DNA from 4 places in the Terrabacter sp. P2_E3 genome. Region 3 is predicted to be linked to each of the others. Evidence: riboswitches for the same ligand, from Rfam matches in the RefSeq annotation. Region 3 holds a riboswitch; each other region holds the start of a gene.
The links. A riboswitch is a leader RNA that binds a small molecule or an ion and turns the genes downstream of it on or off. The one in region 3 is predicted to bind S-adenosylmethionine.
Positions count from the first base shown of each region.

Region 1 (3,362 bases), on a different contig from region 3:
GCGGGTGGCCGGGACGTGGCAGTCGGGTCCGCGGCAGACCCCGTCGACAGCCTGGACGTGCTCGACCATGGCGCGCGTCGGGCGGTAGCTGCGGGTCGGGCGGGACAGGGCGCGGCCGGTGGGCAGGTCGACGGGCAGGGTGGCCCAGACGGATCCGGGGCGGGTGATGATCTCGCGGGCGTGGGTGGCGGTGACCCAGCCGTGGCCGGGGACCTCGCAGGCGGTGTCGGCCTCGCCGGTGGCGACCTCGAACGGCACGACGATCCACGCCAGCGCCGCCGCCTCACCCGGGATGGTCCCGGGCATGGCTCCGGATGCCGTGCTGGACGCGGTTCCGGACGCGGTTCGGGACGCCTCCCGGGGCGCCGGGTCGACGGCGTTCCCGGATGCTGCGCCCAGTGCCGCATCGACGGCGGGTCCGGGCGCGGCAGGGAGTGCTGCCCCGGGGTGGCCCGGTCGGTGCAGCAGGGCGTCGGTGGCGAGGTCGGCGCGGAGCTGGTCGAGGCTGCGGGCATCGCCCGCGCCGCGCAGCCCCCGGGCGGTGGTGTCGAGGCGGTCCATGACGGCAGCGACGCTCGCGGCGTCGGTGGTCACGGTCAGCCAGCCCATCCCGTCGTCGGTGAGCCGGCCGAACACCCCGCGCCGGGCCCTGGCGTGCGCGTGCCGTTCCTGGGCGCCGCGGGCATCGACCGACGCGACCGCCCGTCGCAGGCGGGCGGTGAAGGTGCGTTGCGGGACTGGCTGCCCGTCCCGGGACGGGGCGAGCACCGCCTGCGCGACCGACGTGACGTCCGCGTCCGGGAGCTGGGCGGTGTCGGAGACGACCTGCAGCGCCCGGTGCAGCGACAGCCGACCGGCGCGCAGCGCACCGAGGACGACCCGGTGCCGGCGGGGTTCGGTGGCCAGCGCCAGCCGGCGGGCGACCTCCCCGGCGCCGACCCCGGTCGCGAGGGCGATCTCCTCGGTGACGACCCGCTCGGGCGAGACCCGCGCGGACACCCGGGCGACGGCCCCGRCCGGGAGGGCGTCGACCTGTTGGGCCTCGATGCCGGCCAGCGCGCCGTACGCGGCGAGCAGGTCGGCCTCGAGGCGCGCCTTGGCGACCTCGAGCGCCTCGATCTCGGCCAGCACCCGCTCCCCGGCCCGCGCCAACCCCTCCAACGCCACCGCTGCAGCCGCGCGCTCACCGGCCGTCACCCGGGCAGCATCACCGGTGCGCCCCTTTCCGCAGGCCACCGCAGCACCCGGAACAGAGGCGAGTGCGGCATCGGCGCGCCAGCGCTCCAGCACCGGTCCCAGCGACCGGGACAGCCGGCCACGGTCGCCCGTCCACGCCACTCGCAGAGTCGTCCAGCACCCACCCCCCGGCACACCGGAGGACTCCACCGGTGACGGCGTGTACGGCACGGTGAGCCTCCTCTCGGTGATCCTTCGATGCATCAAGCAGAACAGGTGTTCGAACGACTTTCAAGAGGTGGACGATCCCCTGTGGACAACGAACCGCTCTGCCCTGCAAGCCATCCCGTCTGATTCGACCCGGCCCTACGCCGGTCTGAGGCCCTCGTCGGAAAGGGCCCGTCCACGATGAGGACACGCCCTCCCACGTGGCGGACACGCATACGTACACTCGCCGGTAGGTCATGAGCGCCAGCGACAAGCCCCGGCTCGCTGGCCGGCAACCCTCCAACCGCGGTGGGGTGCCCCGGGTGAAGACCTGGCCCGTCGACGCCACCCGGCGCTCGGGCAAGCGCGGAGAGCCTCTCTCCCGCACCGACCCGTCGGTGCACGGGGCCCGGTGACACGGGACCCGGTCAGCGACACGACCCAGGAAGAGCAGGACGACCGATGACCGAGCCCAACTGGTCCTTCGAGACCAAGCAGATCCACGCCGGCCAGGCCCCCGACAGTGCCACGGGGGCCCGCGCGCTGCCGATCTACCAGACGACGAGCTACGTCTTCAACGACACCGACCACGCCGCGAACCTCTTCGGGCTCAAGGAGTTCGGCAACATCTACACCCGTCTGATGAACCCGACGACCGACGTCGTCGAGCAGCGGATCGCGGCACTCGAGGGGGGCGTCGGCGCCCTCCTCGTGGCCTCGGGCCAGGCCGCCGAGACGCTCGCCGTGCTCAACATCGCCGAGGCGGGCGACCACGTCGTCGTCTCCCCCAGCCTCTACGGCGGGACGTTCAACCTCTTCAAGCACACGCTGCCGAAGTTCGGCATCGAGGTCGGCTTCGTCGAGGACCCGACGTCGATCGACTCGTGGCGCGCGGCGATCCGCCCCAACACCAAGCTCCTCTTCGGCGAGACCATCGCCAACCCCAAGAGCGAGATCCTCGACATCGAGGCCGTCGCGGCCCTCGCGCACGAGCACGGCGTGCCGCTCGTCGTCGACAACACCCTCGCGACGCCCTACCTCATCCGCCCGATCGAGTGGGGCGCCGACATCGTCGTTCACTCGGCGACGAAGTACCTCGGCGGTCACGGCACCTCGATCGCCGGCGTCATCGTCGACGCCGGCAACTTCGACTTCGGCGCCGACCCGGAGAAGTTCCCCAACTACAACACGCCCGAGGAGAGCTACCACGGGCTCGTCTTCGCCCGCGACCTCGGCGTCGGCAGCCCGCTCGGCGCCAACCTCGCCTTCATCCTCAAGGCCCGCGTCCAGCTGCTGCGCGACCTCGGCCCGGCCGCGTCGCCCTTCAACGCGTTCCTCATCGCCCAGGGCATCGAGACGCTGTCGCTGCGCATCGAGCGCCACCTCGAGAACGCCCACCAGGTCGCTGCCTTTCTCCAGGGTCACGACCAGGTCGAGAAGGTCGTGTGGGCGTCCTTGCCGGACAGCCCGTTCCACGCTCTCGCGGAGAAGTACACGCCGCGTGGCGCCGGCGCCGTGCTCTCGTTCGAGATCGCCGGTGGCCTCGAGGCGGGCAAGAAGTTCGTCGAGGCGCTGACCCTGCACAGCCACGTCGCGAACATCGGCGACGTCCGCTCGCTCGTCATCCACCCGGCCTCGACGACGCACTCCCAGGGCCCCGACGAGGACCGCCTCGCTGCCGGCGTGACGCCGGGCCTCGTGCGCCTCTCGGTCGGCATCGAGCACATCGACGACATCGTCGCCGACCTCGAGCAGGGCTTCACGGCCGCCAAGGCCTGACGCCACCGACCGACCCGCCCGAAACCGGGCTGAAGCGGATCGGCATGGCTGGCACGATGGCAGCCATGCCGATCCGCTACCCCGCCCCACTGCGCCCCGGCGACCGGATCGGCGTGACCTCGCCGAGCTCCGGCGTCTCCGACGAGCTCTGGCGACGGTTCGCGTATGCCGTCCAGTGCCTCCGCGACCGTGGCTTCGAC
Region 1 is NZ_JBFUEN010000019.1:24,717-28,078, forward strand. Features, by position in the region: gene AC1DW8_RS20090 (HNH endonuclease signature motif containing protein) at 1-1,197, opposite strand, end outside; SAM riboswitch class IV at 1,637-1,756, shown strand; gene AC1DW8_RS20095 (bifunctional o-acetylhomoserine/o-acetylserine sulfhydrylase) at 1,846-3,162, shown strand; gene AC1DW8_RS20100 (LD-carboxypeptidase) at 3,207-3,362, shown strand, end outside.
Region 1: linked by a shared signal. The riboswitch ahead of AC1DW8_RS20095 (bifunctional o-acetylhomoserine/o-acetylserine sulfhydrylase) and the one ahead of AC1DW8_RS12535 (aminotransferase class V-fold PLP-dependent enzyme) in region 3 are both predicted to bind S-adenosylmethionine.

Region 2 (3,362 bases), 230 kb from region 3:
CCGGGCAGCTTCGTCTCCGGCACGGGCTCGGCGGGCGGCGTGGCGCCGTCCCCGCTGCTGCCGGCGTCGCCCTTGCTGCCGCCGCCATCGCCCCCGCCGCTGGCGGCGGCGGCCCCCGCGGCCACCACCGGCGCCAGCGTGCCCGCTCGGTACTCCTCCTTCAGCCGGGCGGCCTCGCGGCGCAGGATGATCGAGGTGAGCGGGAAGCCGATGAGCCCCTGGAGCGCGGCGATGAGGACGGGGAAGACGGCGATGCTCGTCAGGCCGACGCCGAGGGCCGCCTCCTGGACGATGAGGACCGAGATGGTGCCCCCGCTCAAGGCGCCGGTGCCGGCGATCACGAAGTCGAGAGCCTGCGCATAGCCGTCGGCCGCGGAGCCCGTGATCCGAGGCCCGAAGATGAATCCGGCCAGCAGCAGGGCAAGTCCGATGCCGATGACAGTGGCGATGCCGACGAGCAGCGTCTTCCACTGCTTCTTGAAGTCGTCGAGGCTGATCATGGTGCCGAGGTGGACGATGACGAAGCCGACGACGACGCCGGCGAGCGCGAGCAGGCTCGAGCTCGCGAGGAGGTCCTCGGGGAAGACGTCGGTGAGGAAGCCGACGAAGAAGATGATCGAGGCGACGAAGAGCGAGGACAGCAGCGACCTCGTCTTCTTCGCGACGAGGTCGCTCACGGTCCAGACGAGCATGACGATGACGAACGCGAGCACCGGGTTCACAGCGGCCTCATCTTCCTCGTGGTGGCGGGCTGGTCGTCTCCCGATCGTGCCGGGGGAGCGGGCGTGCCGATTCCCCCTCCGTGGGTGATCGGCACCGATCTGCTGACCCCGTCAGCCCTGCTGCCAGGCGGGGTCGCAGGAGAGCTCGACGTTGATCCAGGTGGCCACACTCAGGTGGCGCAGCCGCTCGGTGACGGCCTGACGGGCCGGGTGCTCGATCTCGGGGGGAGGCTTCATCTCGAGCAGCTCGCGCAGCATGGTCCGGACGAAGCCGACCGGGGCCGGGAGCACCATGAGTGACACGACGATGACGAGCACCGGGTCGACCAGTGCTGAGGCGGTGTCCTTGACGTCACCAGCGGGCAGCACCGTCACGACGAGGAACCCGACGGTCCGTGGCCTCGGTGGCATCTCAGGGGGTGGTCGCCCGCTATCCCTACCAAACAGGTATGTTATCTTCTCTGCAGGTCATGAGTTCCAGCGACAAGCCCCGGCTTGCTGGGCGGCAACCCTCCTCCGCGGTGGGGTGCCCCGGGTGAGGACCAGGCGTCGACCCCTCGGTCGACGCAAGCGCGGGCTTGACGAGGGCCCCACGGACACAAGGGTTTCCCGTGACGCACACCACCGAACGGCGATCCCCCGGCCACGCCCTGTGGGCTCACCGCCGCCGGCACGTCGACCTCTCCCGGGTGAGCAGCGCCCTCTGTCGGGGCTGACGACCAGACGACCGCGTGCGCAGCGTCGCCGGCCCCCTTGGGCCCGGCTGTGGCGCGCGGCGTCCCCGTAGTCCGTCTCGACCCACCCTCACACCTTCAGGAGCCTTGCCATGCCTCTGCGCACCCGCCCCGACCGGACCACCGCCCTCACCACGCTCTCTGCGCCCGGCGCCGGGACGCCATCGACGTTCGCACCACGGACCGCCGTCAACCTCGCGGAGACGGCTCGGCGCCTCGCGGGCGACCGTGCCCTCTGGGCCGGCCTCGTCGACTTCGACCCCATCAGCCGCTACTACGCCCGGATCGCCGCCGAGCCCGACCACGAGGCCTGGCTGCTCACCTGGCTCCCCGGCCAAGCGACGGAGTGGCACGACCACGGGCAGAGCGCCGGCTCGTTCGTCGTCCTGCAGGGACAGCTGAGCGAGCGCGTCGCCGATCTGGACGGTCCCGACCGGACCCCGCAGGTCGGTGAGGACGTCGGCCGGCTGCGGCCCGGCCAGCAGCGCACGTTCGGACGTCGCTACGTGCACCACGTGAGCAACGAGGGCCCGGACCCGGCGGTGAGCCTGCACGTGTACTCCCCGCGCCTCACCGAGATGACCACGTACGCGCTCACCGGCACGAACCTCAGGCCGATCGAGCTGCAGCAGAAGGGAGTCGACTGGTGACTGGCCTCACTCCGAACGCCACGCCGATCCACCTCGCCGTCGCCCTCGACGGTGCGGGATGGCACCCGGCAGCGTGGCGCGAGCCTGGTGCGCGGCCGGCCGACCTCCTCACCGCCCGCTACTGGGCCGACCTCACCACCACGGCCGAACGCGGCCTGCTCGACTTCGTGACGATCGAGGACAGTCTCGATCTCCAGTCGGCGGACCCCTTCTCCGACGACGTCGACACGCGCACCGACCAGGTGCGCGGGCGGCTCGACGCCCTCCTCGTCGCGGCCACGGTCGCGCCCCTGACGCGGCACGTCGGCCTCGTCCCGACCGTCACGACGACCCACACCGAGCCGTTCCACGTCTCCAAGGCCGTCGCCACCCTCGACCACGTGAGCCACGGTCGTGCTGGCTGGCGGGTGCAGGTGGGTGGCACACGCGGCGAGACCGGCAACGTCGGTCGTCGCACCCTCCCCCCGATCCGACGGGACCTCGCCTCCAGTCCCGAGGGCCGCGCTGCCGTGCGCGAGCGCTTCGACGAGGCTGCCGACCACGTCGAGGTCGTCCGGCGGCTCTGGGACAGCTGGGAGGACGACGCCGAGATCCGCGACGTCACGACCGGGCGGTTCGTCGACCGGGACCGGCTGCACCATGTCGACTTCGAGGGCCGGCACTTCAGCGTCCGAGGCCCGTCGATCACGCCGCGACCACCACAGGGGCAGCCCGTCGTCACCGCCCTGGCGCACCAGACGATCCCGTACGAGCTGGCGGCCCGGTCGGCGGACGTCGTCTTCGTGACGCCGCACGACGACGAGCAGGCCGCGAGCATCCTCGGCGAGGTCCGAGGGGCAGAGGCGCGGGTCGGGCGCAACGCCCGTCCCCTCACGGTCTTCGCCGACCTCGTCGTGGTCCTGGGGAGCACGACAGACGCAGCCCGGACCCGGCGACGGCGGCTCGACGAGGCCGCGGGGTCGCCCTTGACGTCCGATGCCCACGTCTTCACGGGCACCGCTGCCGACCTCGCGTCGCTCCTGCTCCGTTGGCACGACGTCGGCTACGACGGCTTCCGGCTGCGTCCGGCCGTCGTCATCGACGACCTCGCCGCGGTCGTGGACGAGCTCGTGCCCGCGCTCCAGCGCGCTGGGGCCTTCCGGACGGCATACGACCCCGGCACGCTGCGCGAGCGCCTCGGCCTGCCCGTCGCCGTGAACCGCTACGCCGCCGCGTCGGCGTGAGAAGGGAGCTCCCATGACGCAGCACCGCAAGCA
Region 2 is NZ_JBFUEN010000009.1:256,588-259,949, forward strand. Features, by position in the region: gene AC1DW8_RS13650 (hypothetical protein) at 1-722, opposite strand, end outside; gene AC1DW8_RS13655 (hypothetical protein) at 834-1,133, opposite strand; SAM riboswitch class IV at 1,189-1,301, shown strand; gene AC1DW8_RS13660 (putative leader peptide) at 1,334-1,438, shown strand; gene AC1DW8_RS13665 (cysteine dioxygenase) at 1,549-2,106, shown strand; gene AC1DW8_RS13670 (LLM class flavin-dependent oxidoreductase) at 2,103-3,329, shown strand; gene AC1DW8_RS13675 (NtaA/DmoA family FMN-dependent monooxygenase) at 3,343-3,362, shown strand, end outside.
Region 2: linked by a shared signal. The riboswitch ahead of AC1DW8_RS13660 (putative leader peptide) and the one ahead of AC1DW8_RS12535 (aminotransferase class V-fold PLP-dependent enzyme) in region 3 are both predicted to bind S-adenosylmethionine.

Region 3 (3,362 bases):
GCAGCGCACCGACGGGCAGGGGTGGGTGCGCACCTGGCCCTTCGCGGGCAACCGGCTTCCGGCCTTCGTCCAGCTCGACCACCTGTTGAGCCGCGGCCTCACGGTCGTCGAGGCCGGGCAGGTGGCTCTCAATCGCGCCGACCACGCCGCGGTCTGGGCGAGCTACGCCCTGCCGGCGCGCTGACCCGACCCTGAGCGTTCGAGCGCACCGACCGCGCGCCCGCGCTCGGGCACGGACCCGCTCAGCGGCGTACGTCCGCGGTCACCAGGGTCGCTCGACCTCGACGTCGCGCGGGTCGGTGCCCTCGAGCGCCCATCCGGTCTCCGTGAGCGACCACTCCGCGTCGGTGCCCTGCTCGACGAGCCGCGCGACGGCGGCGAGGAGCCGCTCGACGCCCTCGAGCGTGCTGCCGAGGCCGATGCTGGCGCGGACCGCGGTGGCGGAACGCTCGCCCCACGGGTCCTCGAGGAGCTCGTCGACGAGCAGGTGGGCGCAGAACTTGCCGTCCCGCACGCCGATGCCGTGCTCGACGGAGAGGACCTGCGACACGAGCGAGGAGTCCCAGCCGTCGATGGTGAAGGCGACGACGCCGACCCGGTCGCTGTCGTCACCGAAGATCGACAGGACCTCGACGCCCGCGACGTCGTCGAGTCCGGCGCGGAGCCGCTCGAGGAGGCGGGTCTCGTGCTCCTCGATGGCGTCGCGGTGCCGGCTGATCGTCGAGCAGGCCGCGGCGAGGGCGATGGCTCCGATGACGTTGGGGCTGCCGCCCTCGTGGCGCGCCGGCCCGGTCGCCCACGTGGTGCCGTCCTCGGTCACCGAGCGCGTCGCGCCGCCACCGAGCAGGTAGGGGTTGCCGGCGTCGAGCCAGTCGGAGCGCCCGGCGAGGACGCCCGCGCCGTAGGGGGCGTACGTCTTGTGCCCCGAGAACGCGACGTAGTCGGCGTCCCACGCGGCGAGGTCGATGGTGCGGTGCGCCGAGAGCTGGGCCGCGTCGACGGCGATCCGGGCGCCGTGCTCGTGCGCCAGGGTGGCGAAGCGCTCGACCGGCCAGACCTCTCCCGTCACGTTCGAGGCGGCCGCGACGACGACGAGGCGGTGGCGCGACGGGTGGTCGGTCAGCGCCTCCTCGAGCAGGGCGTGCGCGTCCTCGACGGTCTGCGGGACGGGGAGGCGCACGGTGCGGAAGCGGCCCCAGGGCAGCAGGGTCGAGTGGTGCTCGGTGCCGAAGACGAAGACCGTCGTGCGGCTCGGCAGCGCCTTGCTCAGCAGGGCCCACGAGTCGGTCGTCGTCCGGGTGAAGATGACGGAGTCGCCCTCACGCGCGCCGACGAAGGCGGCGACCTCGGCGCGGGCCTGCTCGTACCACGCGCTCGTCAGCCGCGAGGCGAACCCGGCGCCGCGGTGCACGGAGGAATAGGTCTCGAGGGCGCGGTCGACGGCCGCCTGGACCGTCTCGAGCGCCGGCGTCGAGGCCGCGTGGTCGAGGTTGGCGTATGCCGTGTCGCCGTGGAGCGTGGGCACGCGCAGTCCCGCGCCGACGACGGTGGGCAGGGTGCGCGCCTCGGGCACGACGTGCAGGGCGCGGGTGCGCACGACGGGTGCGGGGGAGCCGCCACAGAGGGAGGCCGCTGGGTGCGTCGAGGGAAGGACCGACATGGGAGTGCTCCTGGGTCATGGGACCCACCCGGTGCAGGTCCGCGCTTGCCGACCTCGATCACACGTTCAGACCGAGGGTGGCCTGGTCGTCACCCGGAGCACCCCACCGCGGAGGAGGGTTGCTGGCCAGCGAGCCGGGGCTTGTCACTGGCACTCATGACCTGCGCACGACGATAAAGGGGTCGGTCACCGGCTGTCCACCGGTCGGTCCCCGGGTGTCGCGATCTGAGACGCCGACCCCGCCGGGGACCTCGCGGGACGGTGGCGGGCGCGCCCACGGCATACGGCAGCCGCGTCCGACTGGTCAGCCCTGTTGCGCGTGTGACGCGTGAGTTCAGCGGTGCGTTGACGTACGGTGCGAGCATGGCGTCACGTCCGTCCACCAGCCAGCGCTCGAGCTCCGCCGCGGCCACCCGCGCCAAGGGGTCCGCGGGCAGCGCCTCGTCACGCCCTCCCGCAGCCCGGGGCGGCCGGCCCGCGCAGCGCAAGCCCGCGGCCCGCAAGCCCGCCGCCAAGACCGCGTCCAAGACGCGGGGCGGAGGCCTCCCCTTCCCGTTCGGCGCGATGCGCAACACCTGGATGGGCGTCTCGCACATGGCCGGGGGAGCGGTGCGCCGCGTCGGGCACAGCGCCGCCGACCTCGAGCCGGAGCACCGCCGCGACGGCATCGGCTTCGCGCTCATCGCGCTCGCCGTGGTCGTCGCCGCGCGTGAGTGGTGGGGCGTCTCCGGCACCTTCGGCCAGGTGGTGCACGCCGTCTTCGCCGGCACCTTCGGCCGCGTCGCCTACGCCGTCCCGCTCGTGCTGCTCGCCCTCGGCCTGCGCATGCTTCGCGCTCCCCAGGACGACGCGGCGACCAACCGCGTCGTCGTCGGCACCATCGCCCTGACCTTCGCCGCGTGCGGTCTGTCGCACCTTGCCGACGGCATCCCCAACCCGCCCGACGGCGCCGACGGCATGCGTGCCGCCGGCGGCATCCTCGGCTTCCTCGCCTCGAGCCCGCTCGCGGCGGCCGTCTCGACCTACGGGGCGCTCGTCCTGCTCGTCCTGCTCGGGCTCTTCGGCCTGCTCGTCATCACGGCGACGCCGGTCAACATGATCCCGACCCGCCTGCGCCAGCTGCGCGCCCTCGTCATCGACCGCGACCACGTCGACGAGCAGCCCGACGAGGCGCTCGACGCCCCTGCCGCAGCGGTGAAGCGCGCGCGCCGCAAGGCCGTCGACCTCGCCGACCGCGACGGCGACGAGGCGTTCCGCCAGGCCGCGCAGAAGGCCCTCGAGGACGAGGCGACGACGCAGCTGCGACCGGGCGAGAAGCGCCCCACGCCTCCCGGGCTGCTGGCTCCCCGTCCCGGCGGCGAGAAGGGCGGCGAGAAGGTCATCGACGCCACCGACCCCAAGACCCTCGGGGCTCCCGACACGAGCAAGGTCGGCCCCAAGGCCGAGCTCATCCCGCCGCCCATGTCCGACCTGCCGGCTCGCGTCGAGCAGCTCAGCCTCGGCGGCGACATCACCTACCAGCTGCCCGACCACGCGATGCTGACGCCGGGGCCGCCGCACAAGACGCGCAGCGAGACCAACGACCGCGTCGTCGAGTCGCTGACCAACGTCTTCGACCAGTTCGACATCGACGCCGCCGTCACGGGGTTCACCCGCGGCCCGACGGTCACGCGCTACGAGGTCGAGCTCGGCTCGGGCACCA
Region 3 is NZ_JBFUEN010000009.1:24,201-27,562, forward strand. Features, by position in the region: gene AC1DW8_RS12530 (endonuclease/exonuclease/phosphatase family protein) at 1-184, shown strand, start outside; gene AC1DW8_RS12535 (aminotransferase class V-fold PLP-dependent enzyme) at 263-1,660, opposite strand; SAM riboswitch class IV at 1,697-1,822, opposite strand; gene AC1DW8_RS12540 (FtsK/SpoIIIE family DNA translocase) at 2,024-3,362, shown strand, end outside.

Region 4 (3,362 bases), on a different contig from region 3:
TCGCTCTCGAACTGGCTGGCCTCGTTCGCGTCGAAGTCCTTGCCGCCCCGGTGGGAGCTGATGACGACGAGCTTCGCTCCACGCAGGACGCACTCCTCGGCGGCTCGCTTGAGCGCCGCGCGACCTTCCTTGGTGGCGACATAACCAACGACGATGGCCACTTTCCCGGACCTCCTTGGGACGGAAACAACCAGTGCTCGCACCGTACCCGATTACGAGGCGTCCGGCGCGTCCCGCGCGAAGTCTCACCGCGGCGTCGGCGACGCGGACGACGAGCGTGCGACAGCACCGCCTGTCGGCGAACCGCCCCGGCGCGCAGATGGGTTCAGTCGCGGAGTCGTTCGAGCGCGTCCCGTACGATGCGACCCACCTGGTCCTCCTCGATGAGGAAGCCGTCGTGCCCGAACTCCGAGGTGATGTGTGCGCGTCGGGACCCCGGCAGGGCGGCGTGCAGCTCGTCGGAGAGCCGGGGCGGGTAGAGGCGGTCGGTGTCGACCGAGACGATGGTGCACTCGGCGCGGACACGCTCGAGGGCGGCCTCGAGCCCCCCGCGGTCGCGCCCGACGTCGTGCGAGTTCATCGCCTCGGTCAGCACGACGTAGGAGTTGGCGTCGAAGCGCCTGGCCAGCTTGCCCGCGTGGTGGTCGAGGTAGGACTCGACGGCGAACCGGCCGCGGTCTCCGGCGCGCAGCGGGTCCTCACCGAGCTGGGCCTCGCGTCCGAAGCGGGTGCCGAGCTCGGTCTCCGTGCGGTACGTGATGTGGGCGATGCGGCGAGCCAGGCCCAGGCCGGTGTCGGGTCGCGCGTGGCCCTCGTAGTAGTCGCCACCCGCATAGTCTGGGTCGTTGCGGATCGCCAGCAGCTGCGGCTGGCACCAGGCGATCTGGTCGGCGGTCGCGTACGCCGTCGACGCGAGCACGATGCAGCGGTCGACGTCGTCGGGGTGCGTCACGGCCCACTCCACCGCACGCATCCCACCCATCGAGCCGCCGACGACGGCCGCGAGGCGGCGGATGCCGAGCCCGTCGAGGAGGCGTCGCTCGACGGCGACCTGGTCGCGGACCGTGACGTAGGGGAAACGGCTGCCCCAGGGTCGACCGTCGGGCGCGGGGCTCGCGGGGCCGGTGCTGCCCTGGCACCCGCCGAGGACGTTGGACGCGATGACGAACCACCGCTTGGGGTCGACCGGTCCACCGGGCCCGATGAGGGCGTTCCACCAGCCGGGCGAGGCGTGTCCGTCGCCGGCCTCACCGAGGACGTGGCTGTCGCCGGTCAGTGCGTGCTCGACGAGGATGACGTTGTCGCCGGCCTCGTTGAGCCGGCCCCACGTCTCGTAGGCGATGCGGACGTCGGGCAGCACTCCCCCGCGCTCGAGCTCGATGTCACCGACGTGGGCGAACTGCCGCCGCCCGACCGGGTCGCCGTCACGCCAGGCGCCGTCGGGCCGGCGGGGCTCCGGTGCCGTCGGGTCGACGTGGCTCGTCGCCGCACGGTCCCTCGTCGCCGAGTCGCCGGTCTGGCCGGTGCCAGCGGTCCCGGGCCGCGCACGGCGACGGGTGCTCTGCGTCCGGTGGGTGACGGTCATCGGGGTACTCCTCGGTCCTCGCGCTTGCACGCACCCGGGGACGGGGCGGCCTGGTCTTCACCCGGGGCACCCCACCGCGAAGGAGGGTTGCCGACCAGCGAGCCGGGGCTTGTCGCTGGTACTCATGACCTGCTCCAACCATACGCGAGGCCTCGCGGAGAGGCCGCGCGCCGTTCCACGACATGGACGGACGGCGCCGCCGCCGGAGACGCTCAGGCGCACTCCCGTGGCCGGAGGCCGACGTCGAGGGCGTGCCGCAGCAGCCGCCCCAGCCCGTCCTCGGGCTCCAGCTCGAGCGCACGGTCGACCGCGACCCCGGCCCGCGCACCGTCGCCGCACCACCACGCCATCGAGGCGAAGAGGGACAGGACGGGAACCGCATGATCCGCCGGCGTGAGTCGGCAGACCTGCTCGAGGCGGGACAGGACGAGTCGTGGCGTCGCAGCCTCGTCCCACTCCTCCCAGCCGCTCGGGTCGGTGCCGTCACCGAGCCACGACTCGGGAGCCGCGTCGGGCGCTGCGGCGAGGCCGGCCCGAAGGTCGAGCGAGCGCGGTCCGTCCCGGTCAACCGACGCTTCGAGCGCCGCGACGGTCCCCATGGCGTCCAGCTCGTCCAGCACCCGTCGTGCCTCGAAGACGTCGCGCGGCGGCTCGCCATCGTCCTCGTAGTCGTCCTCGTGGTCGTCCTCGTGGTCGTCCTCGTCGCTGTCGTTGTTGTCGTCGCCGGGGTCCTCGTCGTCGGTGTCGTCGTCGTGCCGGTCCGACGACGGCGGCCCCGCAGCCAGCAGCTGCAACAGCGCTCGGAGCGCGTCGGAGTCGCCCTCCTCGAGGCGTTCCTGCACGGGCGTCCCCGACCCCGCCGCGGTGTCGGGGTCGCCCGGGTCCGCACCCGATCCCGGGGAGCGACCGGGCTCGGCGCCGTCGGGTGTCCGGACGCCGGCCGTCTCGTGATCGCCCGCAGCCGGGGCGAGCCGGAGGTCTGGACCGAGCAGCACCCCGAGGAGGGCTGCGAGGTCGTCGGACAGGAAGTCGGCCGAGGCCATCCCGGGGCAGAGCCACGCCACCAGGGCGTCATGGAAGCGCGGGTCACGGAGCGGACCTACGAGGGACGGGAGCCAGTGCTCGACGCCGTACCCCTCGATCTCGCCGTGCAGCACCCCTCCCCAGGCCACGAGGGAGTCGTGGACGAGGAACTGGCGAGCCGTCGGGTCGCCGCCGTCGAGGACCCCGAGCGCCGCGCCGGGTCGGCGCCCCCGTCCTGTGGGTCGACGGCGCCGACCCCGGGCGGGCTTCCGGTCCGTCCGGCTCGCCCGGGCCGGCGTCCTGCTGAGGGAGCCACCGGCTGCCACATAGCGGCGCTGCCAGTCGTCGATCGCGGCGGCAGCGAGGTCGTGCCGGGGCTCCGTGGGGGCGAGCGGCTCGACGAGCCTCGCCAACCCCTCTCGGTCCGCCAGGACGGAGTGCCCGAGCGCCACGTAGCTCGCGACGGCCGGCACGTCCGCCTGCTCCGGGAGGAGCCAGCCCTCCGAGGGGCAGCAGTCGCACCCGACCGAGCGCCAGCGCCCCTCGAGGACCGCGAGTCGCTCCCGGACGACGACCCGGTGGTCCTCGACGCCCGTGGCGAGCGCCTCGAGCAGGGCCAGCGACTCGTCGCGCACCTGCTCGAAACCCACGAGGGCCACCGACGACGGGGAACCCTGGAGCAGGGTCGGCACCGTCTGGGCGGCGGCCTCGGCGGCCAGGGTCTCGTCGACGAGATCGAGCCGCGCGACGAGCC
Region 4 is NZ_JBFUEN010000013.1:78,482-81,843, forward strand. Features, by position in the region: gene AC1DW8_RS17445 (universal stress protein) at 1-161, opposite strand, end outside; gene metX (homoserine O-acetyltransferase MetX) at 326-1,585, opposite strand; SAM riboswitch class IV at 1,601-1,715, opposite strand; gene AC1DW8_RS17455 (DUF4192 family protein) at 1,798-3,362, opposite strand, start outside.
Region 4: linked by a shared signal. The riboswitch ahead of metX (homoserine O-acetyltransferase MetX) and the one ahead of AC1DW8_RS12535 (aminotransferase class V-fold PLP-dependent enzyme) in region 3 are both predicted to bind S-adenosylmethionine.